DNA from 3 places in the Bradyrhizobium sp. SZCCHNR1093 genome. Region 1 is predicted to be linked to each of the others. Evidence: riboswitches for the same ligand, from Rfam matches in the RefSeq annotation. Region 1 holds a riboswitch; each other region holds the start of a gene.
What was found. Region 1 has a riboswitch for S-adenosylmethionine ahead of QX070_RS07270 (homoserine O-acetyltransferase). Riboswitches for the same ligand answer to the same signal wherever they lie in the genome.
Positions count from the first base shown of each region.

Region 2: another riboswitch for S-adenosylmethionine. It lies ahead of QX070_RS24855 (GNAT family N-acetyltransferase); the one in region 1 lies ahead of QX070_RS07270 (homoserine O-acetyltransferase).
Region 3: another riboswitch for S-adenosylmethionine. It lies ahead of QX070_RS05630 (O-succinylhomoserine sulfhydrylase); the one in region 1 lies ahead of QX070_RS07270 (homoserine O-acetyltransferase).

Region 1 covers NZ_JAUHJJ010000002.1:349,829-360,264, forward strand. Annotated here, with positions in the region: gene QX070_RS07235 (YdcF family protein) at 177-890, shown strand; gene QX070_RS07240 (lysophospholipid acyltransferase family protein) at 903-1,670, shown strand; gene QX070_RS07245 (gamma-glutamylcyclotransferase) at 1,677-2,279, opposite strand; gene QX070_RS07250 (DUF2125 domain-containing protein) at 2,379-3,563, shown strand; gene QX070_RS07255 (prephenate/arogenate dehydrogenase family protein) at 3,569-4,504, opposite strand; gene hisC (histidinol-phosphate transaminase) at 4,501-5,598, opposite strand; gene QX070_RS07265 (chorismate mutase) at 5,636-6,469, opposite strand; SAM riboswitch at 6,668-6,747, shown strand; gene QX070_RS07270 (homoserine O-acetyltransferase) at 6,839-8,053, shown strand; gene metW (methionine biosynthesis protein MetW) at 8,057-8,722, shown strand; gene QX070_RS07280 (GIY-YIG nuclease family protein) at 8,828-9,118, shown strand; gene QX070_RS07285 (S8 family serine peptidase) at 9,788-10,436, opposite strand, start outside.
Region 2 covers NZ_JAUHJJ010000009.1:64,209-74,644, forward strand. Annotated here, with positions in the region: gene arr (NAD(+)--rifampin ADP-ribosyltransferase) at 1-22, opposite strand, end outside; gene QX070_RS24845 (glutathione S-transferase family protein) at 145-777, opposite strand; gene QX070_RS24850 (hypothetical protein) at 1,124-1,390, shown strand; gene QX070_RS24855 (GNAT family N-acetyltransferase) at 1,617-2,087, opposite strand; SAM-I-IV-variant riboswitch at 2,133-2,242, opposite strand; gene QX070_RS24860 (energy transducer TonB) at 2,432-2,911, shown strand; gene hyi (hydroxypyruvate isomerase) at 3,055-3,846, opposite strand; gene gcl (glyoxylate carboligase) at 3,892-5,679, opposite strand; gene QX070_RS24875 (adenine deaminase) at 5,849-7,651, opposite strand; gene QX070_RS24880 (IclR family transcriptional regulator) at 8,624-9,457, opposite strand; gene QX070_RS24885 (acetate--CoA ligase family protein) at 9,583-10,436, opposite strand, start outside.
Region 3 covers NZ_JAUHJJ010000002.1:2,753-13,188, reverse strand. Annotated here, with positions in the region: gene QX070_RS05675 (AMP-dependent synthetase/ligase) at 1-1,197, shown strand, start outside; tRNA gene QX070_RS05670 (tRNA-Gly) at 1,232-1,305, opposite strand; gene QX070_RS05665 (SPW repeat protein) at 1,548-1,967, shown strand; gene QX070_RS05660 (methylated-DNA--[protein]-cysteine S-methyltransferase) at 2,192-2,764, shown strand; gene QX070_RS05655 (AraC family transcriptional regulator) at 2,841-3,680, shown strand; gene QX070_RS05650 (VOC family protein) at 3,733-4,092, shown strand; gene QX070_RS05645 (SRPBCC family protein) at 4,103-4,504, shown strand; gene QX070_RS05640 (MATE family efflux transporter) at 4,521-5,999, opposite strand; gene QX070_RS05635 (2'-deoxycytidine 5'-triphosphate deaminase) at 6,120-7,226, opposite strand; SAM riboswitch at 7,339-7,418, shown strand; gene QX070_RS05630 (O-succinylhomoserine sulfhydrylase) at 7,495-8,703, shown strand; gene QX070_RS05625 (SGNH/GDSL hydrolase family protein) at 8,784-9,947, opposite strand; gene QX070_RS05620 (SGNH/GDSL hydrolase family protein) at 9,961-10,436, opposite strand, start outside.

The DNA.
Region 1 (10,436 bases):
AGGCAGGACGGGGTGAGCTGGGTCACGAACACGGCGGAGGTCGCGCGCCAGGATCGGCGGCGAGCGAACGTGATCGGGAGGCCGGCGAAACCTGCCTGCGTTCCCGGACTTGAACGACGGGATCGCGCGACGGCATGGCGCCGCGCGCAGGCAGGCAAGGACAAGCCAGGCGTTGCATGGAGCCGGAGACCGACCATAGCAGGCGAAAGCTGCCGCTCACCGTGGCGGTGTGGCGGACGCTCGCGGGCGCCGTGGCGACACTCGGGCTCGGCTTCTTCGTCGCCGCGGTCGGTTTCGTCGGCTTCCTCTCGCAATTGCGCGGTGCCGAGATCCAGCCCGAGCGAAAGGCGGACGGAATCGTGGTCCTGACCGGCGGCTCGTCGCGCGTGTCGGACGCGGTGGAACTCCTAGCGGGAGGCTATGGCCGGCGGCTGCTGATCTCCGGCGTGCACCCGACCAACGAGGCCAGCAACATCACCAGGTCGCTGCCCGAGGCGCGATCATTCATCAACTGCTGCGTCGATCTGGATTATTCGGCGATCAACACCCGCAGCAACGCCGCGCAGACGCGGCGGTGGGCCAGCGAGCGCGGCTTCAAGTCGCTGATCGTGGTGACGTCGAACTATCACATGCCGCGGGCCATCGTCGAACTGTCGCATGCGATGCCGAGCATGGATCTCATTCCGTACGCCGTCGTCGGCGAGAAATGGCGTGACGAGCCGTGGTGGACCAGCGCGCCGACGCTGCGACTTCTGCTGTCCGAATATGCCAAATTTGTCGCCGCCGAGATGCGGCTGCGGCTGGCCGATCTCGGCCTCGATCTCGCGCCCGAGGTCGATCCGCCAACCGGCTCGGTGGCGCGCCGACCGACGACGGCGCAAGCCAATTGAACTGGGTTTCTGATGGTCTCGATCTTCCTGCGTTCGCTGCTGTTCAACATCCTGTTCTACCCGAACTTCGTGCTCTGGGCGCTGATCGCGTTGCCGACCCTGGCGATGCCCCGCAAGGCGCTGCTGCGCGTCGCCAATTGGTGGGCGCAGAGCAACATTTTGTTGATGCGCGTCGTCTGCAACATCCGCGTCGAATATCGCGGCGTCGAAAAGATCCCGAAGGGGCCGCTTATCGTCGCCGCCAAGCATCAGTCGATGTGGGAGACGATCTCGCTGCTGCATTTCTTCGATGCGCCGTTCTTCGTTCTCAAACGCGAGCTGCTGCGGATTCCCTTGTTCGGACAATATCTGGTCAAGGCGGACATGATCGCGATCGACCGCAGCTCCGGCGCCCGCGCGTTGAAGCAGGTGATGCGGCGGGCGGCGGAGGAGGTGAAGCACGGCCGTCAGTTTGTGATTTTTCCGGAAGGCACGCGGCGCCCGGCGGGCGCACCGCCGGACTACAAGGGCGGGGTCGGCTTGATCTATACGGATTGCGGCGTGCCGTGCCTGCCGGTGGCGCTGAACTCAGGGCTGTTCTGGCCGCGTCGCACATTCCTGCGCTATCCGGGCACGCTTGTGGTGGAGTTTCTTGATCCGCTGCCGCCGGGCCTGCCACGCGATGAATTCATGCAGCGGATCCAAAGCGTGATCGAGGAGGCCACCAATCGGCTGGTCGCCGCAGGGCAGGCCGAGCAGGCCCGCCTGTTCGGCCGCATAGCGGCGGCGGTGAAAGCTTGACGCGTGCTATGGCGGCGCACCTTCCGGCGCAGGATGCAGCGAATGGCCGTCATCGTGCAGCATCGTTGCGAGCCGATGCAACTGCGTGTCGCGAAGGCCCTGCGCCTCGATCGCCTTCACAGTCGAGATCACGTAGTCGCGATTGGCGCCGGACTGGCCGTGACCCTGACGCACATGGCGCAACTGTTCCTGCGGCGACAACCGGCCGGCATATTGCACATGGCCGCGATCGACCACGTAGACCAGCGCGCTCACCCGCTCGCGGGCGTCGTTCTCCAGCCATACCGAGCGCGTCACTTCGCGATACACCGAGGTCACCTGCTCACGCGCCCGCAAATACGCGATGGTCTCGTCGCGCTTGTCTCCTGCCACCCGAAACGCAATGCCGCGACACGCGCCGCCGCGATCGAGACCGAGCACGAGGCCGGGCTTCTCCGGCGTTCCGCGGTGGACGAACGAATACACACAGAGCGCGCGATGCTCGCCGATCAACCGCGCCGGCACCTGCTCGAGAAAGGCGAATCCGGGTCGCCACATCAGCGAGCCGTAGCCGAAGACCCAGAGGTCGCCGTGGGGAAGGTCGCGTTCGGAGAGGGTCATTGCGGACATCAATGCGGAGGCCTAAGTGTGGTGCTCGCGAATTGTTAATCTAGATACACAATCCGTGATCGCCGAATTGCCAAAATTGCTGCCCAAAGGGTGTCCTGCATGTCTCGTTTGCCGCAACCGCCGCGCAGGCGCTCTCGCTGGGGGCTTTTCATAGCTCCCGTCCTGCTCCTGATCGCCGCCGTCGCGTGGAGCGCATTCTGGTTCTTCGCCGCTTCGCAAGTGGATGTCCAGGCCGACGCCTGGCGTGCGCGCGAAGCGAAGTCCGGCCGCGTCTTCGATTGCGCGAACCGCTCGGTCGCCGGCTTTCCGTTCCGGCTCGAGGTCCGCTGTACGGATCCGAACGTAGCCCTGTTTTCGCAGGCCGCCGGCACGCCCTTGATGAACGCCAAGCTCGACGAGATTCTCGTCGTCGCACAGGTGTGGGACCCGAAGCGGGTCATCGCGGAGTTCAAGGGACCCGCTATGATCGCCGACGGTCGCGGACCGGCCTCGTTCTCCGTGAACTGGCGCGTCGGTGAGGCCAGTGTCCGCGGTCTGCCAGGGCCGCCGCAGCGCGCCGACCTCGTGTTCGAACAACCGACCATCGACCGCATCGAGGGCAACACTGCGGTGCCCGCCGCGCGCGCCGATCATGCCGAATTGCACGGCCGTGTTGCCGAGGGCTCGCCGTCCGACCATCCGGTGCTGGAGACCGCGTTGCAGATCGCGAACGGCAGCATCCAAGGCAGCCATCCTCTGCTTGCCGAACCGTTCAATACCGACGTCCAGGCCCGCGTCACGGGTCTCAAGGACTTCAGGCCCAAACCCTGGCCGGAGCGGTTTCGCGAGATCCAGGCGGCGGGCGGTCATGTCGAGATCGTCCAGTCGCGCATCCAGCAGGGCGAGCTGCTGGCCGTCGCGTCGGGCACGCTCAGCCTGACCGCCAATGGCGGCATCGATGGCGAAGTGCAGATGACGGTCGCGGGGATCGAAAAGGTCATTCCGGCGCTCGGTCTCGACAAGATGCTCGAAAACGGCGTGCCGCAGGGGACGCTCGATCGCGTAGCGCCGGGTGTGAAGTCGCAAGACGTCAACAACCTGCTCGGTGCGCTCGACCGCGCGATTCCCGGCCTCGGCAAGGTCGTTAAGCAGAACGCCAACGTCGGCGTCGCGCTCGGCATCAATGCGCTCGGCAAGGAGGCCACCCTCGAAGGGCGCAAGGCGCGGACCTTCCCGTTGCGCTTCGCCGACGGGGTCGTGGTGCTCGGTCCGTTCAAGGTCGCCCGCGTCCCACCGCTGTTCTGAAGCCTTCAGGGCTTCTTCAACTGCGGCAGCGGCCGGCCGAAGTCCGGCGCCGCCGAATCCTGGCCGATATCGACGATGCCGCGGCGGATCGCACGGGTGCGGGTGAAGTGATCGAACAGCGCATCGCCGTCGCCGCGGCGGATCGCCCGCGTCAGCTTGGAGAGGTCCTCGGTGAAGGTGCCGAGCATGTCGAGCACGGCATCCTTGTTGCTCAGGAAGATGTCGCGCCACATCGTCGGGTCGGAGGCGGCGATGCGGGTGAAATCGCGAAAGCCGCCGGCGGAGAACTTGATCACCTCGGACTCGGTCACCTGCGCCAGCTCGTCGGCGGTGCCGACGATGGTGTAGGCGATCAGATGCGGCAGGTGGCTGGTGATCGCGAGCACGCGGTCATGATGATCCGGCGTCATGATCTCGACCTTGGCGCCAAGCGCGGCCCAGAACGCGCGCAGACGATCGATCGCGTTGGCATCTACACCGTCGGGCGGCGTCAGGATGCACCAGCGGTTGATGAACAGCTCGGCGAAGCCGGAGTCCGGTCCCGAATTCTCGGTGCCGGCGACCGGATGCGCCGGTACGAAATGAACATGCGCCGGCAGGTGCGGCGCCATGTCGCGAACGATGGCGCCCTTCACGGAGCCGACGTCGGAGACGATGGCGCCGGGCTTCAGATGCGGCGCGATCTCTTCGGCCACGGGACCGCACGCGCCGACGGGAATGCAGAGGATGACGAGGTCGGCATCCTTGACCGCCTCGGCATTGCTCGCAACGACGCGGTCGACGATGCCGAGCTCGGTCACGCGGGCGCGGGTCTTGTCCGAACGCGCCGTGGTGACGATTTCGCCGGCCATGCCTTGCAGCCGCGCCGCGCGCGCGATCGAGCCGCCGATCAGGCCGAAGCCGATCAGCGCGATGCGTTCGAACCGTCCCGCGACGCTCACTTCGTCCTCATGAATTCGCTGAGAGCCTCGACGACCAGACGATTGGCCTCCTCGGTGCCGATCGTCATGCGCAGCGCATTCGGCAACTTGTAGTTGGCGAGCGCGCGCAGCACGAGGCCGCGCCGTGTCAGGAATTCGTCGGCCTCGACCGCGGTGCGGCCCTTCTCGGTCGGGAAGTGGATCAGGATGAAGTTGGTGACGCTCGGCGTCACCTTCAGCCCGAGCCTGCCGATCTCCTCAGTGAGCCAGTTGCGCCAGGTCTCGGTGTGTGCCTTCGACATCTGCTGATGCGCGGTGTCCTCGATCGCGGCGACCGCAGCGAGCATCGCGGGCGAGGAGACGTTGAACGGCCCGCGGATGCGGTTGATGGCATCGACGATGTGCGCCGGGCCGAGCATCCAGCCGACGCGGAGCGCTGCGAGGCCGTGGATCTTGGAAAAGGTGTGGGTGACGACGGTGTTCTCGGTCGTGGCGACCAGCTCGATCCCGAACTCATAATCGTTGCGCGAGACGTAGTCGGCATAGGCGGCGTCGAGCACCAGCACGACATGCGAGGGAAGGCCGGCGCGCAGCCGCTTGACCTCGTCGAACGGGATGTAGGTGCCGGTCGGGTTGTTCGGATTGGCGAGCCACACGAGCTTGGTGCGCGGCGTCACCGCGGCCAGGATCGCGTCGACGTCGGTGCGATACTCGGTCTCGGCGGCAACCACGTTCCTGGCGCCGCAGCCCATGGTCGCGATCGGATAGACCAGGAAGCCGTGCGCGGTCGAGATCGCCTCGTCGCCTTGCCCGAGAAAGGTGTGTGCCAGCAGATTCAGGATCTCGTCGGAGCCGGCGCCGCAGACGATGCGGCCGGGATCGAGGCCATAGGTGCGGCCGATCGCCTCGCGCAGCACCCGCGAGGTGCCTTCCGGATAATCCTCCAGATGTGTGGCCGCGCTCTTGAAGGCCTCGATCGCCTTGGGTGAAGGACCGAACGGAGTCTCGTTCGCCGACAGCTTGAACACCTTGCGGCCCGGCTCGGGCTTCGGGCTCTTGCCCGGCGTGTAGGGCGCAATGTCGAGGATGCCGGGATTCGGCACGGGGCGGTTCATCGTCAACTCCGGAAAATCATCACTGGCGCGGGGCGTCTCAGCTGGGAACCGTATAGCGTTTCGCATGGCCGCCGACGAGGGCCGTCGAGCGCACCGAGGCGCCCGCCGCGATCAGGGCAGCCTTGATCTTGTCGAGGTTCGACGGCGACTCGATCGACACCAACAGCGCCGCGCCGTCAAAGGCGGTATCGGGCACCGCGATGACGTCGGCGAGCGGCGACAGCGCGCGGGACACCTGCGCATTCCAGCCGGAGACGCGGATGCTCCAGGTCTCGACCTCCAGCACCAGCGCGTCGTCCGCGACGCGCGAGATCGCGAACACCGGCAGCGCCGCCGGATGGTCGGCCCGCTCGATGAACGGCATCCGCGCGATGATCTTCGGCGCGCCCGCGGGCTCCAGCGTGATCCACCACGGCGTATGCCCCGAGGTCGTCGACACCAGCGCGAGATCGCCCTTCGAGCGCGCCACGGCTTCGACGGCGGCCTGGGCGCTGAAATGGGCGACATAAGGCACCACGAAGCCGAAATGGAACCTGGCGGAATCGCGCATCGCGGATTCGCCGACCGACACGTCGGCGTGAACCGAGAACGGCGCCTGCACGTAAGTGAACGTCGAGACGATCACGCGCCAGATGCCCTCGACGGTGTCGAGCGGCAGGATGCCGCGATGGCGCTGCACCAGGCGCCGCATCATGTCGGCCTCTCGCGCCGGGCGGAACGCCGAGCCGACCTCCTGGGTCTTCTTGACCTTGATCAGCCGGTCGATGATGTCGGCCCTGTTCATCAGGAGCTGATGGACCTGCTCGTCGATCGCGTCGATCTCCTTGCGCAAATCGGCGAGCGAGGGAGGGGCTGGCGGCGGGGTCGACATGGGCAGGGTCACTCTTCGCAGGCCGCGGGTCAACGCGCGGCGGACTGGAACGGATGCCGTTCTCTCCGATGCGGGGGACGTGCGCAACAGCAAGTTTACCTCGTGCTGCCTAGGCTTGGCTGACCTGCAGCCATGGGGCGCCCGATCGGCGGTCAACCCGAGCTTGCCTTGACGAGGAGCGCCCGCGGGACTAGTTTCTGCCTGTTCCGTGGTCATTTGAGCCGGCCGGCTTGCAGCCACGTTAAAAAACTCGCTAAACAGGCCGGGGACGTTATCGATCCCGGCCGAACCCCAGTTCAGGCCGGGTTTTTCATGGCCTGATGTGTCACGTGGTTCGGGAGCCCTTGCCGGATGGCCGGGGTGAGAGACATGACAGGCCTGACGCCGAAACCCACCTCCGCGCTGCGCACGATTGCGCCCGAAGAGCGCTCGCACGAGGTCGATCATCCGAGCTCGCTGGTCGCGCAGTTCGGTGCCGACAAGCCGCTCAGGCTCGATTGCGGCGTCGACCTGTCGCCGTTCCAGATCGCCTACCAGACCTATGGCGAGCTCAACGCCGACAAGTCGAACGCGGTCCTGGTCTGCCACGCGCTGACCGGCGACCAGCACGTCGCCAACCGTCATCCGGTCACCGGCAAGCCGGGCTGGTGGGAGACGCTGGTCGGCCCCGGCCGTCCGCTCGATCCCAGCCGCTATTTCATCATCTGCTCGAACGTGATTGGCGGCTGCATGGGCTCGACCGGCCCGGCCTCGCTGAACCCTGCGACCGGCAAGGTCTGGGGGCTCGATTTCCCGATCATCACCATCCCCGACATGGTGCGGGCGCAGGCGATGCTGATCGACCATCTCGGCATCGACACGCTGTTCGCCGTGGTCGGCGGCTCGATGGGCGGCATGCAGGCGCTGCAATGGACGGTGGCCTATCCGCAGCGCGTGTTCGCCACGCTCGCGATCGCCTGCGCCACGCGGCACTCGGCACAGAACATCGCCTTCCACGAGCTCGGCCGCCAGGCCGTCATGGCCGATCCCGACTGGGACCACGGCCGCTACGGCGACAAGGGCACTCATCCGCATCGCGGCCTCGCGGTGGCACGGATGGCCGCGCATATCACTTATCTGTCGGATGCCGCCCTGCATCGCAAGTTCGGCCGCCGCATGCAAGACCGCGAGTTGCCGACGTTCTCGTTCGACGCCGACTTCCAGGTCGAGAGCTATCTGCGCTATCAGGGCTCGTCCTTCGTCGAGCGCTTCGACGCCAACTCCTATCTCTATCTGACGCGGGCGATGGACTATTTCGACATCGCCGGCGACCACGATGGCGTGCTGGCGGCGGCGTTCCGCGGCATCAAGACGCGCTTTTGCGTGGTGTCCTTCACCAGCGACTGGCTGTTTCCGACTTCGGAGTCGCGGGCGCTGGTGCATGCGCTCAACGCGTCCAGCGCGCGCGTGTCGTTTGCCGAGATCGAGACCGACAGGGGGCACGACGCGTTCCTGCTCGACGTCCCCGAGTTCTTCGAGATCGCCAGCGCTTTTCTCGATTCCGCCGGCAAGGCGCGCGGCCTCAAGGTCGCGACGGGAGGCTGAGACATGAGCATGCAGGGTGTGCTGCCGCTGAACGGATTCTCCGGCGGCGAGGTGCTGGCCTATCGGCCCGATCATCTCCTGATCGCCGGCATGGTCGAGAGCGGCTCCAAGGTGCTCGACATCGGCTGCGGCGACGGTGACCTGCTGCAGCTGCTCGAGAGCCGCGGCATCGACGGCCGCGGCATCGAGCTGTCGCGCGAGGGCGTCAACCATTGTGTCGCCAAGGGCCTCGCGGTGGTGCAGGGCGATGCTGACACCGATCTCGTCGATTATCCCGACGATGCGTTCGACTACGTGGTCCTGTCGCAGACCCTGCAAGCGACGCGGCGGCCCAAGACGGTGCTGGAAAATCTCCTGCGCATCGGCCGCCGTGCCATCGTCACCTTCCCGAATTTCGGCTTCTGGCGGCTGCGGCTGCAGCTGCTGGTCGGCGGCCACATGCCGCGCACCGACAATCTGCCTTTCACCTGGTACGACACGCCGAACATCCATTTCTGCACCATCAAGGACTTCGTCCAGCTCTGCGACGAGATCGGCGTCAAGATGGAGCGCGCCGTCGCACTTGATAGTTACGGCCGTCCCTTGCGCGTCGCCATGCCCTGGTGGTTCTGGAACATGTTCGGCGAGCAGGGGGTGTTTCTTCTGAGCAGGGCGGAGAAGGGGCGGTAGGGGCAGGGGCGACATTCGCTGGGCGCCTCGTTCAAGTTTGCGGCCCGCTCTCTCCGCCGTCATGGCCGGGCTTGTCCCGGCCATGACGTCTTGCAGTATGGCGAGATGGCGGGCGGCTACGTGTACTTCATGACTAATCGTCCCAACGGTGCGCTCTATGTCGGCGTGACCAGCGATCTCGTGCGCCGTGTCTTTCAGCATCGATCCGGCTTGGTTGACGGCTTCACCAGGCGGTATGGCTTGAAGCGATTGGTGTACTTTGAAGTCTTCGACGACATTCAGAGCGCGATCCAACGGGAGCACAACATCAAGCATTGGTCGCGCGCCTGGAAGATTGGACTGATCATTGCGAGCAATCCCGACTGGGACGATCTCTACGATAGGATCACAGCTTGAGGCGTGCACGAGGACGGACGTGGATGGCCGGGACAAGCCCGGCCATGACGAGCTTGGGGTGGCGGGATTTCACTTTTCAAAGAGCCGATGGCGGCTGAGACAAGGCTGCGCATCCCCGCGGCGCATCTGCGCCCGAGCTATGCGTCATGCATCGCCTCCGATAGCGAAGAGGCGCAGGGAAGGCCGGATGCTGGCCGCACCCATGGCCCGCCTGCGGAAAAAATGCAGGCGGCAGGAACCACAGGTACGAGCCGGAACACCCGGCCTTCCCTGCGCGATGGTTGAACGGCTGCTTCGCATTCTCCTCGGTGCGCCGGGCTTTTTGGCCACCGTGTCGCGCAATGCGCTTGCGCGCATCGCGCTGGATACCAGCATCGGGGTATCAGGACCGCGCGACTTGACCGTGCGTGCCGGAATTGCTCGTCCGCGCGAGGAAGCCCCACGCGCAATCCGACACGCCCACCGCATCCCACCTCAGCGTTCGTGACGACCGCGATACGCCCCTCTTGCAGTGAGGCGGGACGGGCGGAAATCTGCGCTTGATTTGGCCGACGACGCAAGCCGCGATCGTGCGACAAACTAACACGACGGGCAGTCCGTGCATGAGGCTCATGCGCAAACTGCCCGTCGTGCAACGTCTGATGCCGTTCCTACGGCTTGCCCCGTGATCTACAGCAAGCCGACCTTGTGCATGATGTCGCGGATCTGCGCCGGACTGGGATCACCGACCGCCGGGCTGGACCACTCGCTGGTCGTCGTTGCCGGGCCCCTGGCAACCGAACCGGCTCCGTTGAGCTTGCCATTGGGCGCCTGCGGCACCAGCGTCGGAGACGTCGCGCCGCTCTGCGCCTCGCCGCGCGCCAGTCCGAGCAGGCGACGGAGAACGTCGAGCGAGGGATCGGCCGTGGGCGCGGAGGCCACGCCCGCTTCCAGGCCGAGTGCGCGCATCGCGTTCGGCAGTCCGGCACCCGAACGGTTGGGATCGCCGAACTGCAGCGGCGTCGATGTCTCCTTCAGGATCTGGAACAGCCGCTCCACACGCCGCGCGTCGCGTGTCGCGAACTGGCCCTTGAAGTCGGGATGATGCGCCAGCACGAGCGCGGCGAGGCCGGTGACGTGCGGCGTGGCCATCGAGGTGCCGTCCCAGGCCCCGAAGCCATCCGTCGGCAGCGAGGACACGATGCCGACGCCCGGCGCGCAGACGTCGATCTCCGGCCCGAAGCAACTGAACTTCGCCGGAAAATATCCGTCGGCGCTCCGGAAGCCGTCCAACCCCTGCTGGGCGTGGAAGCTGTCCTCGGGAAACTCGCCCCATTTG
Region 2 (10,436 bases), on a different contig from region 1:
ACACGGTCGCAACAGATGACATCGGTGACCTCGGATGGCGTCTTCAGCGGCCGTCATATGTCGCGGCGCGGCGTCGAATGCAAATGATCGTTTCGTCGGTTGAAGACTCTGTCGGCGAGCTACCCGCCTCTCTCGTTCCGCCACCTAGCTAGTCCACCAGCGCCGCGTGGCCTGGCACGTCTCCAGGGCCCGCTGATAGCCGGCACGGGCGCGCAGCCGCGTCATGTAGGCTTGCACACGATCATCGAACACGACACCGACGTTCTTCCGCGCCATTTCGAGCGCGTAGCCCACGGAAATGTCCGCTGCGGTGAACGCGTCGCCAGCCATGTAGGGCGCGTGCGCCAGTTGCCGCGTCACTAGGCTCAACCGGGTCGTGAACACGTTCATCGCCTGACGCGCGCTCCAGTTGTTGCGCTCGCTTTCAGGCGCAAGGTGCCGGGCTCCCGAAACGAAATAAAGCGAGGCTGCGAGGCCGGCCTCACCGAGGTGGAGAAACTGCTGATAGGCAGGAAAAGCAACATCATGTGCCGCGGGCGCCAGCGCTGTCGGCCCATACCGCCCCAGGATGTACTCCATGATCGCAACGGACTCGACCATCGTAACATCGCCATCGCGGATCGCCGGAATGAATCCGGCGGGATTGATCGCCAGGAACTCGGCGTCGTTCTCGACCCCGGCCAGGAGGTCCACGTCCCGAAGCCGGTATGGGAGTTCCATCTCTTCCAGCAGCCATACGACACGGAAGCCTCTGCCCTCTCCGAACACCGTGATCATCGTTCGCAACCTCCTCCGTTGTCCGCTCCCAGGACGGCCCTCCGTTCGTCAGCCCGACATACGGCCGGAGATTTTCTCAGCGGCTCCTCGAACTCCGGCTTGGCGCAGCACATCGTGATCAGACTCGAAGATGAAAAGACGCACTAAAGATGTCGGCGGCTAGCCCATCCCAAACCGTCCAAACAGGTGGGAGCACAGCCCGCTCTCAGGTCTGAAGCAGAAGCAGGCGACCAAGGCCCTCAATGGCTGCATTTGACCCATTGCGATCATCGCGGACTGCGGGCAAGGAAGGTTGCAGTGAACGAGGCGATGCTCGGACGCCTATCCGCGCGGTAGGGGAAATGAGATGGCGCAAGAAATTATTGCGGCAGCGGGCAATACGGAAGTCCCAGCGTATCTCACGCTTGTTGAACTCGGATATTCGGTCGACCGCCTCGATAAGGGCAGTGAAGAGCACTGGATCGCGAAGAAAGGGACGCTTGAGCTTGTTGCCGATGGCCCGCTAGAACTTCTCGGCCTCTGTCTCTTGAGAAGCGAACGTGGAGCACGCTGGCAGGCAGCCGATAGCGAGATCGACGGGTTCTTGAAACGATTTTACCCGTTGGATAGATGACCGGGATCGCCATCATGTCGTTTAGCGATGTCCGCTTATGTGAAGGGTTTCGGATGCCGGCCGCATGATTGACGGCGCGGCATATTCGGGCGGCCGGCGTCCGAAACCCTCCAAGGGAGGAAACCGCGCATGTTGAGCGGGGTGGCGCGGCAAGCGCTATGGGGATTTGAGCAATCTAAAAGCAGACTTGATCATCTATTCCTTGTCGGCACATCGCCCTCGACCATCATTTCGTCAGCCATCTCTCGAAGTACAAATTGATCGGGTTGGAAACGTAAGCGCCATACGCTGGGCACGGAACGAACCCCTTCGCCCGATAGAGCCTCTGGGCATCGGGAAGAAATTCCGTGGTTTCCAGCCGCAGAACCGGCAGCTTGGCGGTCAGGGCCGCTTCCACGACGCGCGTCAAGAGCCTGCTGCCTATTCCAGTTGCACGAACCTCGGTGACGACATACATGCGCTTCACCTCCCCGGTACCATCCGCGAACACCTGCAGCCCCGCACAGCCAACGGCTTGTCCGGCAATCCGCGCGATAAACATTTGCGTGTCGTCGTGCGCTAGCCGATCAATTGGAGAGCCGTGATTCCTTTCCACCCCGCAGACCTTGTTTAAGAAATCGTCCAGCGCGGTTACGAGGTTAATCAGGTCCTGGGACCTTGCATCGGCCGGCTCAATTTCGATTCTATCGACAGTCATTCTCGTCCCCTTCTTCGAAGAGAGGAGCGCATGACGCCGTGGTGGCTTGTCCCGTTTAGTTGCCGGACCGGCCACATCTTCTTCCGAAGGAAGAAAGCCACCTTGCTCGGGGAGCAGGTTGGCGCTGGGCGTCGGCCCAACTCTTGATGTTGGAGTTGACGATAGCTGGCACTATCGAGCTTGGCAAGCACGCCCCAGTTTGAGGAACAACGCGCGGCCGCTCCTGGCCCAACGCGGACCTTTTCAGCCGACGCTGGCGACGTACGGGACGGGCGCTTCGCGCAACTGCGCCATACCGGCAATTTTTGGTTGTGAATTATCTTCGCGTGTGATGGAATCCGCTTATGAACGCGAGAATTCCTTCGCTGGCCGGTCTGTTCGTACTGCTACTGGCTTCGGCGTCTTTCTCATATGCGCAAACGGAAAGTGTCGGCGCTCAGGCAAGCGCTCGCGAAGCGTGGAAAAAGAAGATTGTAATACTATTAGTGAGCAAGAGAACGTTTCCGCCAGGGGCGGCCGGTCAAAGTGGCACGGCCAAGGTCAAGTTTGTCATTGATCGGCAGGGGAAACTGATTTCCAGAGAACTGGTGGAAAGCGCCGGCTCCGAGTTACTCGATACGGCGGCCCTAAGTATGATTGAGCGAGCGGAACCATTTCCGGAGCCGCCCGCAGAGATGAGCGACGATAGCTTCACCTTTACGGTACCCATCAACTTTGCCAACAGGAAGCAGTTGCCTTGGGCAGGCGGACAATGGCCTGCTGAGTGGGTCGACGAGCAGAAGAAGATTGACACAAAAATTCACGGCATCTGTCGTGGCTGCTAAGGCGTGAGTGAAACTCACGCGCAACAACATTGAAGCTGCGCCATCCTGTAGCGCTCGATGCAATCCATAAGCCTCGCGTGAAGAGACAGGAGCGGCGGCATCTTCCTCGGCAGCAAACCCGGGCTGAATGGCACGTAGTAAACTCAGCTCGCGGGAACGATCGCGCGATCGGTCAGCCAGCCCAGCCCGTCCATCGTCGTCGTCCGCGGCTTGTACTCGCAGCCGATCCAGCCGCGATAGCCGATCGCATCCAGATGCCGGAACAGGAAGGCGTAGTTGATCTCGCCGGTGCCGGGCTCGTGGCGGCCAGGATTGTCGGCGAGCTGGATGTGAGCGATGCGGGCGAGATGCTTCTGCACGGTGCGCGCCAGATCGCCCTCCATGATCTGCATGTGGTAGATGTCGTACTGGACGAACAGATTGTCGGACTCGACCTCGGAGATCAGCTGCAGCGCCTGGGCGGTGCGGTTGAGGACAAAGCCGGGAATGTCGAGTGTGTTGATCGGCTCAATCAAGAGCTTGATCCCCTGCGCTTTCAGCGCGGTTGCCGCGAAGCGCAGGTTGCGGACCAGCACCTGGTTGAGCTCGCGCGGGTCGGCATCATCAGGCGCTATCCCGACGAGGCAGTTGACCTGGCGGCAGTCGAGCGCCCGCGCGTATTCGATGGCGCGACGAACGCCGTCGCGGAATTCGTCGACGCGATCCGGCAGGATCGCGATGCCGCGCTCGCCCGCGGCCCAATTGCCGGCGGGCAGATTGTGCAGCACCTGCGTCAGCCCGTGGCGCGCCAGCTGCTCGCGCAGCTCCGCCTTGTCGAAATCATACGGGAACAGATACTCGACGCCGCTGAAGCCAGCCGCCTTGGCGGCGGCAAAGCGGTCGACGAACGGAAGCTCGTTGAAGAGCATCGTGAGATTCGCAGCAAAGCGCGGCATGTCATGGTCCTCGAATTGGTCCTCGAATGAGAACGGTCGCTGCGATCAGGCCGGCTGCAAGGTGCGCGGCGGCTCGGCCGGGGTGTCGTCGACCGGCAGGTCGAGCACCTCCTCGAATTCGACGACGTTGTCGATCTCGGTCCCCATCGCAATGTTGGTGACACGTTCGAGCACGAACTCGACCACGACAGGCACCTGGTACTCCGCCATCCATTCGCGCGCGATCGCAAACGCCGCCTGCGCCTTGTCGGGATCGGTCACGCGGATGGCCTTGCAGCCGAGACCTTCGGCGACGGCTATGTGATCGACGCCGTAGCCGCCGACCTCGGGCGCATTGATGTTCTCGAACGACAGCTGGACCTGATAGTCCATCGAGAAGCCGCGCTGCGCCTGCCGGATCAGGCCGAGATAGGCGTTGTTCACGACGACATGAATGTAAGGCAGGTTGAACTGGGCGCCGACCGCGAGCTCCTCGATCAGGAACTGGAAATCATAGTCGCCCGACAGCGCGACGATCTCACGCTTCGGATCCGCGACGCGCACGCCGAGCGCGGCCGGCAAGGTCCAGCCGAGCGGCCCCGCCTGCCCCGCATTGATCCAGTTGCGCGGGCGGTGGACGCTGAGGAACTGGGCGCCGCCGATCTGCGACAGGCCGATGACGCTGATGTAGCAGGTGTCGCGGCCGAACGCCTTGTTCATCTCGTGATAGACGCGCTGCGGCTTGATCGGCACCTGGTCGAAATCGCTGCGCCGGAGCATGCTGCGCTTGCGGTCCTGGCACGCCGCGGGCCAGGCCTGCCGCTCGCGCAATTTGCCCGCCTTGCGCCATTCGCGCGCGACGCTGAGGAACATCTCCAGCGCCGCCTTCGCATCCGAGACGATGCCGAGGTCGGGGTTGAACACGCGGCCGATCTGGGTCGGCTCGATGTCGACATGCACGAAGCTGCGCCCTTTCGTGTAGGTCTCGATCGATCCGGTGTGCCGGTTGGCCCAGCGATTGCCGATGCCGAGGACGAAATCGGACTCCAGGAAATTGGCATTGCCGTAGCGATGGCTGGTCTGCAGGCCGACCATGCCGGCCATCAGCGCGTGATCGTCGGGAATGGCGCCCCACCCCATCAGGGTCGGCACGACCGGCACGTTGACGGTCTCGGCGAACGCGACCAGCAGATCGCTGGCATCGGCATTGATGACGCCGCCGCCGGCGACGATCAACGGGCGCTCGGCGGCGTTGAGCATCTCGAGCGCCTTTTCGATCTGCTTGCGGGTTGCGGCGGGCTTGTAGACCGGCAGCGGCGCATAGGTCTCGTCGTCGAACTCGATCTCGGCGAGCTGCACGTCGAGCGGCAGGTCGATCAGCACCGGCCCCGGCCGGCCCGAGCGCATGATGTGGAAGGCCTGGCTGAACACGCGCGGCACGAGCCCTGGCTCGCGCACCGTCACCGCCCATTTGGTCACGGGCTTGGCGATCTGCTCGATGTCGACGGCCTGGAAATCCTCCTTGTAGAGTCGCGCGCGCGGCGCCTGCCCGGTGATGCAGAGGATCGGGATCGAATCCGCAATCGCCGCATAGAGCCCGGTGATCATGTCGGTGCCGGCCGGCCCCGAGGTGCCAATGCACACGCCGATATTGCCGGCCTTGGCGCGGGTGTAGCCCTCGGCCATGTGCGAGGCGCCCTCGACGTGGCGGGCGAGAATGTGGCGGATCGAGCCGCGCCGCTGCAGCGCGGAATAGAGCGGGTTGATTGCAGCTCCGGGAACGCCGAAGGCGCAGGTGACGCCTTCCTTCTCCAAGATACGCACCGCAGCATCGATCGCCCGCATCTTCGCCATCTCGCGCCTCCCTCTGGTTGATGCGCGAGCTTCGCTGCTGGCAGCTACGATCTCAATTCACTCGTCGATTTTTCCCACGATGCGGCACGCTCGGCAAAACACCGGCGGCCTCAGTTAGTTAGGACAGAAGTCAGCTGACATGTCCTAACAGGATGAGGCCTCGCGCACGCTATTCGAACAGCGGCGCGAGCTCCATCTGCGGCACCAGCACGAGGCCCTTGTCGGTGATACGAATTTCCGGAATGACCGATAGCGGAATCAAATTGAAGCCCATGTAGGGAATGGTGCAGCCGGCCTCGCGCCATTCGGTCTTCAGGAGCTTCACCTGCTCAGCAACTTCGGTGATGCGCTTGTCGGACAGGAGCCCCGCGATCGGCAGCGGAACCATCGCCTTCACCTTGCCGTCGGCGACGACGCAGACACCGCCCTGCTGCGCGCCGATCGCGGCGACGGCGGCCTGCATGTCGGCCTCGTTGGTGCCGGCGACGATGATGTTGTGGCTGTCGTGGCCGACGCTGGACGCGACCGCGCCGCGCTTCAGGCCGAAATCCTTCAAGAGCCCATGCGCCACATTGCCAGCCGACTTGCCGTGGCGCTCGATCACCGCGACGAAACAGAGCCCATGGCGCGCAAACAGCGTCTCCCAATCGTTCGCCGGCTCGATCGCGACCTTGTCATGGATCAGCGTGATGCCCGGCAGCGCCGTCTTGATCGCATTCACGGTGCACGCCTTGGTCGGCAGCTCCGGCGTCAGTTTCATCTGCGCCGGCAGCTTCACCGTGGCATAGGCGGCCTTCGGATACTGATAGCGCTGCGACAGCGCCTGATCGAGACGCGGCGTGATCCTGCCCTTGTCGACGACGAGCTCGCCGCCATACCAGGTCGTTTGCGGCTTGAGGCCGTCGTCGAGCAAAACCAGATCGGCGCGGCGGCCGCCGCCGAGGCCGCCGATCTCGCCATCCATCGCAAAGCGCGTCGCGCCGTGCAGCGAGCCCATCGACCACGCCTGCTCCGGCGACATCCCCGCCTTCACCGCCTCGCGCACCACCCAGTCGAGTCCAAACAGCATGAGATCGTCGGCATCGCGATCGTCGGTGCACACCGCCGTGCGCTTGTGCGAGGCGCCGAGCTCGGTGATGGTGCGGATCGCCTGCGGCAGGCTGTGCCACGGGGTCGTGGGCGGACCACCGCGCAGGAAGATCCAGACGCCGGCATCCAGGAGATCATCGGCGATGTCGCGGTCGATCGCCTCATGCGTGTCGGTGACACCGCTCGCCGCATAGGCGGCGACGAATTCGCGGCCATAGACATGGCCTGACACCGGCCGTCCCCGCTGCAGGGCCGCGGCGAGAATGGCATGGCTGCGCTCGTCGCCCATGCAGACCGGCACGAAATCCATCTTCTCGCCGAGCGCGACCGCCTCGGGCCAGCGATCGAACAGGCCGGCGATCTTGTCCGGCGTGAGGTCGCCGCCCGCGGTCTCCAGCGCCGCCGATGTCGCCGGCACCGTCGAGGGCACGGTGAGGAAGATCGACAGCGGCGCCTGCCGCGCATCCTCCAGCATCGCCTCGACACCGGCGACGTCCATCACGTTGCCGATTTCGTGGCTGTCGCAGAAGATCGTCGTCGTGCCGTTGAGCAGCGCGGCCTCGGCATAGGCGCAGGCCGTCACCATCGAGGATTCGATGTGGATGTGCGGATCGACCAGCCCCGGCGCGATGATGCCGCCGGCCGCGTCATGGAGCGCGAAACCGCTGCCGAGCGCCTTGTGGGCACCAGCCGGCTTCACCGCCGCGACCCGCCCGCCGGTGATCCACAGTTCGCGCGAGGGGTGGATGCGCTCCGAATAGGTCGACAGCACGCGCGCGCCGGTGATCACGAGATCGGGCGCAACGCGGCCCGAAGCGACATCGGCGAGGCGCCGCGTCATCGTGTGCAGAGGGGCGACCGAGAAGCGGGTGAGTTTGGTCATGGCACGAACTCGCTGGACGTGTTGGGCGATGCACCGCGATGGTTGCGCGATGCACGCGTCCCGGCAAGCCCAAATAGATCGGCAGCCCTGACCACGGCTTGAGCAGCGGGTGAATAGCCCCCTCCTCCCTCCCCTCGAAATATCCGCGCCTCCATTGTCCTCGGAGACGGACCGCAACATCGGATTGCCCAACGCTCGAGCCGACGAGCCAGGGAGCTCGACAGCAACTCAGGCCGGGCCGAAGCGTCCTTACGGACGCTCCTTCACAACGCGGCAATGCTCACTGCTGCTACGGCGCGCAGACGCAGTTGCAGCCGGCTGCCGTGAGCGTCATGTGCGCCTTGTTGCCTTTGGTGCAATGGTCTTGCGTAAGGACGCAATGAGGTCCACGCGGGGAGGCACGCTTGACGGCTGTGCAAGTCCCCGGGCCCGGGGCCTGGGCGAATGCCGATTCGGAGACAAATAACAGGCCGAGGGCCAAGGCACCGATGATCGGAATGCTCCCGCCCCTCCTTCGCCGATGCCACGCAGTCAAGTCGTCGCCGTGGTTGGCTGACCGCGATTTCGTCCGCACATGAGTGGCCATATCAAGCTCCCTTCGTTTGCAAGGCCTTCATAATCAGGCCGCGGCTTCAGAACGTTGGCCGGCTTCAGGGCGAACAACATTTGTTATCGCCCGACACTCCAGCTTTGCGGGACGGTCGCACCGACGCCGCTTAGCCTAGTAAGTGCAACGGCAACTTTAAATTACATTTATTAGGATAGTATCATAGAGATTGCATATCGGCAACGAGCAGAAGCGCGAAATCGCTCAACGGCACGCGAGGAAAGGGTTGAGCTGAATTTTGGACGGAAGGCGCCCCAAGCGACGAACAAGGGAATCATTCCGGTGATGGTGCACTCACCCCTCCGCCCGTGCGTTGGAGTCAGTTGCACTGTCATCGAAACGTTGCACCCTGCCGAAACATCCTGTTACCGAAACGTTCCGGCCGGCGGCGTCACGCCGCCGAGCGCCGCCGTGAGCTCGGCCGCGACATCCCGCACCATTGCTCCGATCACAGCCACCCGCTCATCGGTCAGCCGGCTCGCCAGGCCCGAGACCGAGATCGCCGCCAACGGCTCGCGGCAGGAATCGTGGACGACGGCGGCGATGCAGCGCAGGCCGATGCGCGCCTCCTCGTCGTCGACGGCATAGCCCTGGCGGCGGATGGTCTCGAGCTCGCGGAACAGGTCGCTGGCGCGGATGATGGACTTCTCGGTCAGGCGCGGCATGCCCTGGCGGTGGATGATGCCGTTGACGTCGTCGTCGGAATAGGTCGCGAGCACGGCCTTGCCCATGCCGGAGGCGACCATCGCCAAGCGGCCGCCGACCTTGGTCAGCGAGCGCATGATCTCGCGGCTCTCCAGCCGCATCAGCACCATCAGCGATTCATCGTCGACGACGGCGAGATTGGCGGTCTCGCGCGACTGGTCGCGCAGCCTTCGCAGATAGGGAATCGCCAGCGCCACGAAATTGCGCCGGCGCGTGAAGGTCGCGCCGACGGCAAAGCTCTGCGCGCCGACATGCCATTTCGACTCCATGCGGTCGAACTGCACGAAGCGGCGCTTTTCCAGCGTCGTCAGCAATCGATGGACGGTGGAGGTCGACAAGCCCGCACGCACGGCGAGATCGCTGAGGCGATAGCCTTCATCGTCCTCGGCGAGAATCTCAAGGATCTGCAGGGCGCGTCCGACGGATTGCACGCCGCCGTCGCGGGGCTCGGCCGCGGCATCTGCGCGGGACTCAATCGTCTTGCGACGGATCACGTGGCGCCTCTTTGCACCGTCATCGAAGGCGGCGCCGTTGCAGGACGGACGGATCTTGCTTGGGTATGCCTACAAAGAAAGTGCCGCTCCGGCGAGGGGCCGGAGCGGCATTCGCGTCAGATCAATCAGAGCAGGCCGGCGCCGCGCGCCCACTTGTACTTGGCGCCGAGCACCTCGACCGGCAGCTCGGTCGAATAGGCATAGGCCGGGATGCCGTTCTGGTAGAGATATTCGGCGGCTTCCTCGACCTCGACGTCGCCGGCGAGCGAGGCGACGATCGGCTTGACGAAGCCCTTGGCCTCCATCTCCTTCTTCACCTCGACCATGTTGCGCGCGAACACCATCGGCGGGGTCACGATCGTGTGCCAGTAGCCGAGGATCAGCGCGTGGATGCGGTCGTCCGACAGGCCGAGCTTGACCGTGTTCACATAGGTGATCGGCGGCTCGCCACCGGTGATGTCGACCGGGTTGCCGGCGGCACCGAACGGCGGGATGAACTTGCGGAAGGCGGCATCGAGATCCGCGGGCATCGCCATCAGCGACATGCCGTTGTCGACGACGGCGTCGGAGAGCAGCACGCCCGATCCGCCGGCGCCGGTGATGATGACGACGTTCTCACCCTTCGGCGTCGGCAGCACCGGCACGCCGCGGGCGAATTCGAGCAACTGGCGCAGCGAGCGGGCGCGGATGACGCCCGACTGCTTGAGCACGTCCTCGTAGATCTTGTCGTTGCCGGCAAGCGCGCCGGTGTGCGACGAGGCGGCCTTGGCGCCGGCCGAGGTGCGGCCGGCCTTGAGCACGATGACCGGCTTCTTCTTGGAAACGCGCTTGGCGGCTTCGGCGAAGGCGCGGCCGTCCTTGAGGTCCTCGCAGTGCTGGGCGATCAAATTGGTGTTGGGGTCCTGCTCGAAGAAGGCGAGCAGATCGTCCTCGTCGATGTCGGACTTGTTGCCGAGGCCGACGATCGCCGAGACGCCCA
Region 3 (10,436 bases), 350 kb from region 1:
GCCATTCATCAGCGGCTGGCGGCCGATACCGACGACGTATTCCTGTCGTTCCTGCCGCTGTCACACACGTTCGAGCGCACTGCGGGCTACTACTACCCGATCGCCATCGGCGCCTGCGTCGCCTATGCGCGCTCGGTGAAGCAGCTGTCCGAAGATCTGGTGGAGGTCCGTCCGACCATCCTGATCTCCGTGCCGCGCATCTATGAGCGGATCTACTCGGTCATCATGCATCACCGCGCGATCGCAAACCCGCTCGAACGGGCGCTGCTCGACCTGACCATCGCGATCGGCGGCCGGCGCTTCGATGCGCAGCATGGGCGCGGAACCAGACTTTCAGCGTTCGACCGAATCGCGTGGCCGCTGCTGCAACGCCTGGTCGCCGCCAAGATACTGGCTCGATTCGGCGGACGGCTGCACGTCGCCGTCAGCGGTGGCGCCCCGATCGCCGAGCCGGTGGTGCGGCTGTTCCTGGCGCTCGGGCTCGAGGTGCTGCAGGGCTACGGCATGACCGAGACATCGCCCGTCGTCAGCGTCAACACGCCTGACGACAACGACCCTCGCACCGTCGGCCGCGCCCTGCCGGGCATCGAGGTGCGCATCGGCGACAATGACGAGTTGATGGTGCGCGGCCCGAACGTGATGCTCGGCTATTGGCACCGGCCGGAGGAGACCGCGCGCACCAGGGAAGCCGACGGCTGGCTGCACACCGGCGACCAGGCCCGCATCGACGGCGGACGCATCACCATCACCGGTCGGATCAAGGACATCCTCGTCACCTCGACCGGCGAGAAGATCGCGCCCGCCGATCTGGAGACCGCGATCCTGACCGATCCGCTGTTCGAGCAGGCCATCGTGATCGGCGAGAACCGGCCGTTCCTGACCGCGATCGTCGTGCTCAACGCCAACGGCTGGGCTGAGCAGCAGGCGAGGCTCGCGGCGCACGGCCAGCGCGGCACCGAGGCCGAAGCGGCCTCTCTGCTGCGCCACATTGCGCGAGCCGCGAAGGCCTATCCGTCCTACGCGACGCCGAAGGCGGTGCATTGGACCTTGGAGCCGTGGACCGTGCAGGAAGGCCTGATCACGCCGACGTTGAAGAACAAGCGTCCGGCGATCGAGCGGAGCTTCGCGAAGGAGATCGAGGCGATCTATGCAAAACGCGCGGCAGCTTTGCGGCCATCGGCTACCGTACGAAGCTGATTTTGCAGAGCGTAGCAGCAGGACATTGCGGCATTGGAGCGGGCGAAGGGAATCGAACCCTCGTATGCAGCTTGGGAAGCTGCCGTTCTACCATTGAACTACGCCCGCGTTCGCCAATGCTTAGCCGAGACCATGCGTTTCGCCAAGCGGCTTGTTGCCGCGACACCGCCAGGCCCAAGAGTGGCGGACGCAATAGTTCTCCATCGGCCTGATCTCCGGATCGTGATCGGCCGCGACCGCCGGCTCCGGAACGGATCGGGCCGGTCGCGCTTTTGCCCGTTGGAGGCGGCGCCCCTCGCTGCTTCGCCGCGCCGTCAAGGTCCGCCGTCAATGTCCTGGGAGCTCACATCATGCAGAGCCACAGCCCCGCGTCTCAGACCGCAACCTCGAAAGCCCTCGCCATCATGGCGGGCCCGTCGGCGCTCGACCTTTACACCCTCGGCTGCGGTCTGTTCCTTGCCGTCGCGCCCTGGCTGTTCGGCTTTGTCGGCAGCGCCGGCCGGATCGATGCTGCGTTGGCGGGGGCTGCCGTCGTCGTGCTCTCGCTCGGCGGCCTCCTGGCGTTTGCCGATTGGGAGGAGTGGCTGAAGGTCGCGCTTGGATTGTGGCTGATTGCAGCTCCGTGGCTGCTCGGGTTCGTGCATACGTCGGCGATGCATGTCAGCATCACGATCGGGATCGCCGTGACCTTCCTGAGCCTGCTCGAACTGTGGCTTGCGCACGATCCTGATTTTGCTGGCGATAGGCCTGCATTGGTGAGCCAGCCGTAGCGCCTCTGGTCGATCGCACCTCGCCTGCGCGCTGCGCCGCATTCCGCGATCGCGATGCCGATGACAGAGATCGCAGACAACGATCGCAACGGGACGCTTGACAACCATCACCCAAATCAGGGCAAACCCGCCCCGGTCACGCCGCGCTGTTAACACTTTGTAAACAAAGTTGATGCGGGCGATCGTGACGATGATATGATGTGACGTGGGGTTGGGGTGGCGTCATGGGGCGTGGGTATACGATCTTTGATACGGCCCTCGGCCGTTGCGGCATTGCGTGGAGCGATGCCGGAATCACCGGCGTACAACTGCCGGAAGCACGGGAAATCGAGACGCGGCGGCGCCTGTTTCGCCAATTTCCCGAAGCGCGGGAGCAGCGCCCGTGTTCGAATATTGAACTCGCCATCGAAGGCATCACCGCCATGCTGCGCGGGCAGGAGGTCGACTTCTCCGATGTCGTGCTCGATCTCGGCGGCGTGACACCATTCAACCAGCGCGTCTATGATTGCATTCGTGCCATTCCGCGCGGCGAGACGCGCAGCGCCGACGCGATCGCAGACGAACTGCACGTTCCCAAGGCGCTGAATTCGATCGCGCAGGCGCTGAGCAAGAATGCGCTCGTGCTGATCGTTCCCTGTCACCGCGTGCGCGACATCGGCAACGGCCTCGACAAGCCGTCGCCCAACAGCGGCGTCATCTCCAAGCGGCGGCTGCTGTCGCTCGAAGGCGCACGGCCTCATGCGGGCCTGACGTTGTTCGACGCGTTTCTCGCGGTCGACCGGCCGCGCGCGTTGTAAGCGGGCGCCTCGCTGCGCGCGATATTATCTCGGACGCAGCCCTCCTCTTTCATCCGCAATGCGCTAGATTTGCAGGATGACCGCCACCATCCTGTTCGAAAGCCGTGACGTCACCGTCTCCGAGTTCCGCTGTGCGGCGGTTCCGGGCGAGCGTCCCTATGTCGAGCAGTATTCCGGCTACTCGCTGTCCTATGTGCGCAAGGGGAGCTTCGGCTGTCGGCACCGCGGCCGCTTCTTCGAGCTGGTCACCGGCTCGCTGCTGGTGGGCCATCCCGGCGATGAGTTCATGTGCACGCACGATCACGTCTGCGGCGACGAATGCCTGTCATTCTTCTTCGATCATGCGCTCATCGACGAGATCGGCGGCAACAGGCAGGCTTGGCGGGTTGGCGCGATGCCGCCGCTGCCGGAGCTCATGGTCCTCGGTGAGCTCGCGGAGGCCGTCGCCGCGCGCGAGCAGGACCTCGGTCTGGACGAGGTTGGCCAGATCATCGCCAGCCGCTTCGTCGCGACCGCCACGGGCCAGCAGGAACGGGCGGCGACGCCAAGCCTTCGTGATCGCCGGCGCGCGGTCGAGAGCGCATTGTGGATCGACGACAATGCGGCGCGCGACATCGATCTGGCGGCTGCGGCTGGTGAGGCCGGCGTCAGCCCGTTCCATTTCCTGCGGCTGTTCGCGGCCACGATCGGCGTGACGCCGCATCAATATCTGATCCGCTCCCGCTTGCGGCACGCCGCACGGCGTCTCAGCGAGGAGGATACGCCGGTCACCACCATCGCCTACGATTCGGGTTTTGCCGATCTGTCGAATTTCACCCGCACCTTCGCGCGCGCTGCCGGCGTGTCGCCGGCGAAGTTTCGCAAGGCGTCGCGCGGCGAGCGCAAGATTCTCCAAGATCATCTGAGCCGCCATTGATTGGATGATCCCAGCGCGTGCGACGGCCGCACGCGAAGCATGGAGATCATCGATGTACGATCATATCGGCCTCAAGGTCGGCAATCTGGACGCGAGCGTACGCTTCTACACATCGGCGCTGGCGCCGCTCGGCCACATCCTCTGCTCCAAGGACGAGGCGTCGGCGGGCATCGGCCCGAAGGGGGAGCCGGCGCTGTGGCTGTATCTCGACAAGGGCGCCAGCAAAGGCGCCGCCCATATCGCGTTCCGCGCCCAGGACCACGCGGCGGTCGCCAGATTCCACAGCGAGGGTCTGACGGCCGGCGGCAGCGACAATGGCGGCGCCGGGCCGCGCGCGGACTACAGTCCGACCTACTACGCCGCCTTCCTGATCGATCCCGACGGCAACAACATCGAAGCCGTGTGTCCGTGAGGTCCCGGCCATGGCATCGATTCAGAAGGACATCCCGATCGCAGCCTCCGCAGCCGCCGTCTGGGACGCCGTGCGCGACTTCGGCGCCGTTCATACCCGGCTGGCGCCCGGCTTCGTCGTCGATTGCCAGCTCGACGGCGACGTCCGGATCGTGACCTTCGCCAACGGCAATGTGGCGCGCGAACGCCTCGTCAGTTGCGACGAGGCGCAGCAGCGTCTGGTCTACACGATCGAGAGCGAACGCGTGACGCATCACAACGCGTCCGTGCAGATCATCCCCGACGGCGCGCAGGGTTGCCGGATGCTCTGGATCACCGACGTGCTGCCGCACGCCATCGCGCCCTATATCGAGCAGCAGATGGCGCTCGGCACGCGCGCGATGCAGGACGCCCTAGGCGGGCTGCGCGCCTAGACGAGCCGAGCAGCCGTCAGCCGACATGCGGAGATGGCGGGATCTGCGCCCCCGAGCCGAGCTCGGCCGCCAGCACGGCCGGGCGCAGCTCCAGCGCTGCGGCCGGCTTCGGGCCCCAGCGGGTGAGCATGACGGTGGCGAGCGTCAGCACTCCGAGCAGGACCATCGAGGACGCCGCCAGCATGAAGAAGTCGCCCTCGGTCGCGGCATGGCTCAGCAGATAGCTGCCGCCTGCGGCGATGAAGACGAGCCGCACCGTCTGTGCCAGCACCGGACCGATCACCCTGGCTGCGCCCTGCGAGGAGAAGTACATCGAGATCGCCAGGCCGATGAAGGCATACATTGGCGCTGCGACCTGAAGATAGTGCCGACCCGCGCTGCGCGCGCTCTCGTCCTGGGTGAAGATGTCGACCCACAATTGCGGAACGATCGCGATCAGCGTCGACAGCGCACCCACCGACGCGAAAGAGACCAGCCCCGCCGTCCAGGCGATCCGGCGGGCGCGCACGATTCTTTCCGCACCGATCGCCATGCCGACCATCGGCACCGAGGCCATGCCGACGGAGAACGCGACAGTGGTCACCATGAATTCGAGCCGTGCGCCGATGCCGTAGCCGGCCAGCACGGCGGTGCCGAACGATGCCAGCATGTGCGTGAAGATCGCGATCGACAGCACTGATTGCAGCGGCGAGAAGCAGGCGATGGCGCCGACCTTGAGGATGTCGGCGAACATCGCACGGCTGATCTTGAGGCCCCGCAGCTTCGGCCGGACGCGCGCGCGGCCGGAGAACAGATACCAGCCCATCACCGAGATGCTGACGCAGAACGCCAGCAGCGCGCCGGCGGCGACGCCGCGCATGCCGAGCCCGAGGCCCAGACTCAGCGTGCCGCCGAGCACGATCTGCAGCACGGCCGAGCTAAGGATCATGAACGACGGCAGCTTCATGTTGCCGGTGCCGCGCAGGATGCCGGCCATCGAGTTCATCAGCCAGGGCAGGATGGCGCCGCCGAAGAAGATCTGCAGATAGGCCGTGGCATGGCTCAGCACCGCGCCGCGGCCGCCGAGCACCTCCAGCAAGGCAGGTCCGAACACCAGCATGCCGATCATGAAGGTCGCGCCGAACAATAGCGCGATCAGCAGCGCGTGCGTGGCGAGGGTCGAGGCCCGTTCGGTGTCGCCGGCGCCGAGCGCCCGCGCGATCGCCGAGGCCACGCCGCCGCCCATGGCGCCGCCGGACATCGTCATGGTCAGGATCACCAGCGGGAACACCAGTGCCATCGCCGCCAACGCCTCGATACCGAGCCGGCCGATATAGGAGGTCTCGGCGATGACGACGCAGGTGCCTGCCGTGTTCGCGATGATGTTGGGCCAGGCCAGCGACAGCAGGGTGCGCAGAATGGGGCCGTCGACGAGCGCATTCCGAACCGGCTTCGCGATGGGCGGCAACGTACGCCCCTCGCCGACCGGACTGTCGGCCAAGCCGATCTCGGACATGCTCGCTCCCCGTTTGGCCGCGCCATCTGGCGGGACCTTTGTCGTTCCTCCTAGCACACCGCCGGGCCGCGCCCCGTGCAGCGGGCGCATTGCGGGTGCGCGGTCAGCGCGCAGCCGGGCCTAGAGGCGGAAGTGCTTGGAGAGCTTCAGGCCCTGGGCCTGGTAGTTGGAGCCGATGCGGCTGCCATACATCGCGTTCGGCCGGGCCAGCATCTTCTCATAGACGAGGCGGCCGACGATCTGGCCATGCTCGAGGATGAACGGCACCTCGCGCGAGCGCACCTCGAGCACCGCGCGCGAGCCCTGCCCGCCGGCGCCGGCATAGCCGAAGCCGGGATCGAAGAAGCCGGCATAATGGACACGGAATTCGCCCACGAGCGGATCGAACGGCACCATCTCGGCGGCGTAGTCCGGCGGCACCTGCACGGCCTCCTTCGAAGCCAGGATGTAGAACTCGCCGGGATCGAGAATGAGGCTGCCGTCGGGTCGCGCCTTGATCGGCTCCCAGAACTCCTCCACGGCATAGCCGGCGCGGCGGTCGACGTCGACGACGCCGGTATGGCGCTTGGCGCGATAGCCCACATAGCCGTTGGCATTGCTGCCGGACAGGTCGACGGAAAGAGCGACGCCGCCGACGAGATCCGCATCATCGCGATCCACGAGCCGCTCGGCCTGATGCAGCGCGATCAGTTCGTCCTCCGATAGAACCGCGTCGCGGTAGCGGAAGCGGACCTGGGACAGGCGCGAGCCTTCGCGCAGCAAAACGGGAAACGTCTTCGGGCTGATCTCGGCGTAGAGCGGGCCGTGATAGCCCGCGCCGATCATGTCGAACCGTCGCGTGCCGTCGGCGATCACGCGGGTGAACACGTCGAGCCGCCCGGTCGAGCTCTTCGGATTGGCGGCCGCGACGATGTCCTTCGGCAGCGCGAGACTCTCCAAGAGCGGCACGATGTAGACGCAGTTGGTCTCCAGCACTGCGCCGTCGGCGAGCGCGAATTCGTGCAGCTTCAACTCGTCGATGCGCTCGGCGACCGTCGCGCCCGGCCCGGGCAGAAAGCTTGCCCGCACGCGATAGGCGATGTCGCCGAGCCGCAGGTCCAGGCTCGCCGGCTGGATCTGGCTTTCGACAAAATCGTATGCGGGGATGATCAGGCCAGCCTCCGCCATCGCCACGATCATGCGATCGGGGAGGATGCCGTGGGCGTCGGGGCTGAGCGAAAACGGCAAGACCTGATCCTTTGCAGGCGCCGGAACGGCGGCTTATCGAGCCTATATAGGGTCTTTTTACCGGTTATCCGATGGCTGGCTTGACGGAAAGGCCGGTTGCGACTATGAGCACGACTTATCCCGTGGTGATTTGAGCCGGCCGGCTTGCAGCCACGTTAAATAAGTCGCTAAACAGGCCGGGGACGATTGTGATCCCGGCCGTGAGGAGTTTTCCCAGGCCGGTTTTTTTGTGCCCATCGCTGGAGGCGGTGGTCACGATGGAGGTCACATGTCGAAGTCCCCCGCGAAGGCCCCGGCGTCGTTCGCCCGCTATCGTCCTGAAACCCGTCTGGTGCATTCCGGCACCTTGCGTTCCGAATTCGGCGAGACCGCCGAGGCGCTCTATCTGACGCAAGGCTTCGTCTACGCCACCGCCGAGGAGTGCGAGGCGCGCTTCAAGGGCGAGGATCCCGGCTTCATCTATTCGCGCTTCTCCAACCCGACCACGGCAATGTTCGAGCGCCGCATGATCGAGCTCGAGGGCGCCGAGGCCTGCCGCTCGGCCGCAACCGGCATGGCCGCAGTCACCACGGCAATCCTCGCTCCCCTCCGTGCCGGCGATCACGTCGTCGCCGCCAAGGCGCTGTTCGGCTCGTGCCGCTACGTCGTCGAAGATCTCTTGCCGCGCTACGGCATCGAATCGACCCTGGTCGATGGGCTCGACCTCGACCAATGGCAGAAGGCGGTCAGGCCGAACACCAAGTCGTGCTTCCTGGAGAGCCCGACCAATCCGACGCTCGACGTGATGGACATTCCCGCGATCGCCGAGATCGCGCACGCCCGTGGCGCGCGACTGATCGTCGACAACGTGTTCGCGACCCCGATCTGGCAGAGCCCGCTCGCGCTCGGCGCCGACGTCGTGGTGTATTCCGCGACCAAGCACATCGATGGCCAGGGCCGCTGCCTCGGCGGCGTGATCCTGTCGTCGGAGGCGTTCATCGCCGAGCACATCCACAATTTCATGCGCCAGACCGGTCCGTCGATCTCGCCGTTCAACGCCTGGGTCCTGCTCAAGGGCCTGGAGACCTTGGCGGTGCGCGTGCGCGCGCAGACCGAGACGGCGGCGAAGGTGGCCGACTTTCTCGCGGCGCATCCGAAGATCTCGCGGCTGATCTATCCCGGCCGCGAGGACCATCCGCAGGCGGCGACCGTGCGCAAGCAGATGCGCGCCGGCTCGACGCTGGTCGGCTTCGAGGTGAAGGGCGGCAAGACCAGCGCCTTCCGTACGCTCAACGGCTTGAAGCTCGCGCGCATCTCCAACAATCTCGGCGACGCCAAGACGCTGGTCACGCATCCGGCGACGACGACGCATCAGCGGCTGACGCCGGAGGCACGCGCCGAGCTCGGCATCAGCGAGGGCTTCATCCGCTTCTCCGCCGGGCTCGAGCATGCCGACGACCTGATCGAGGATCTGGATGCGGCCCTGAGGGCCGCGTAGCGAATGGCCGCATAGAGAATGGCGAATAGGGCGTACCGATTGCATCCTATTCGCTACTCGCTATTCCCTACTCGCCACTCTCACATCGGCCGATAGGTCAGCACGTTGGCCGGCGTGTTGATGCCGAGCTTGACCTGGCCGACCGAACGGATGATGTCGTCGCCGAGCAGCTGGGCGAAGCAGGCATAGCCCCAATCGCTCATGTGCAGACCGTCCGAGATCACGAACTCGTTGATCGGGATCGCCTGCCGCTCGTGCCAGTCGCGCATCACCTCGAAGCGCGGGAAGATGCCGGCGTGATGCAGCTCGGCGATACGCCCGAGCAGCTTGTTCATGCGGCTGGCGTTCTCCGAGCGCTCGTTGACGCGCGGGGAATATTGCAGGTCGACCAGCACGACATCGGAGGCCGCCGCCTGGATCTTGGCGACGCCGTCATCGACCAGCTTGGCGGTCTCGGCGGGATCGAGATCGCGCAGTACGGCATTGGTGCCGACCTGCCAGATCACGAGATCCGGATGCCGGTCGATCACCGACGTCTCCAGCCGCTTCATCATCTCCGGCGCATCCTCGCCGCCGACGCCGGCATTGATGACGCTGATGTCGACCATCGGATATTGCCGGCGCAGCTGCGCGGCAAGCCGATTCGGATAGGTGTAGTCCGGCGCGCTCGCGCCATAGCCCTGCGTCGACGACGAGCCGAAGGCGACGATGACGACCGGCAGGCCGGAGGCGAGCTTGTTGGCGACGTGCGGCAGCGAAATGAAATTCTTCTTGGCGACGCCCTTCGGCGTCAGGCACGGCACGCGGTTGAAGATGTCGGTGGCCGACTTCGCGACCTGCTTGACCTTGTCGATCGCCCGCTCGGTGATGCTGCGCGACGGCGGCGTCGCCGCGACGGCCTGCCCGGCTGCAGCCGGCGGCTGTGCATCCGTCATGGCCGGCGCGGTCGTCGCCGCAGGCGGCGAGGTCGTGGCCGCCGGGCGCGCCACGGCGATCGGCCCGGGCACCTGATCGCTCGCCTGCGCCACCGTGACGTGACCGATGCTCGGTCGCAGCCCGCTGATCAGCGGAGCCTTTGGATCGGAGCTCTCCACATCGGAAAGCGCGGCGGGCGCAGCCGGCGCTGCGCTCTGCGCCCGTAGCTTCTGCGGGCTCAGCGCGAGGGCGATGGCAATGGCAATGACCGCAACGGCCGAAAGCTTCTCCCATGTCCCGGAGACGCGGTGACACTCATTCGACGTCATGAACGACATAACCCTAGTTCTGCTGCGCCGGCCCGATATGCGCCGCGTCGATGATGAACTTCGACAGCGCCCGGCCGAGGCAGTCATGAACCTGCTTGGCCAGCTCGACTCCGTGCGTCGGATTGAACAGGTCGAAATCGCCCTGCTCGTTCCATTGCCGCATGATGGCAAACCGATCGAACAGCGGAATGTCCCGGTGCTGCGCCACCACACGCATGTTGTCGACATAGGGCGGCACGGAGATCAATGTCTCCGTCCGCGGACTGTATTGCAGGTTCATCAAGACGACGTCAGCTCCCGCTTTCTGCAGCGTCGCCACACCGTCGTCGACCGCCTGCCGGAACTCATCAGGATCGATCGACCGCATGGCGTCGACCGTGCCGGTCTGCCAGATGACCAAATTAGGCCTTTTTCCTTCCACCAGTTTAACGAGATTGCCCGCGACCTCCTCGGCCGTCTTCTTGGGCTGCAGCTCGATGCTGAGATTGA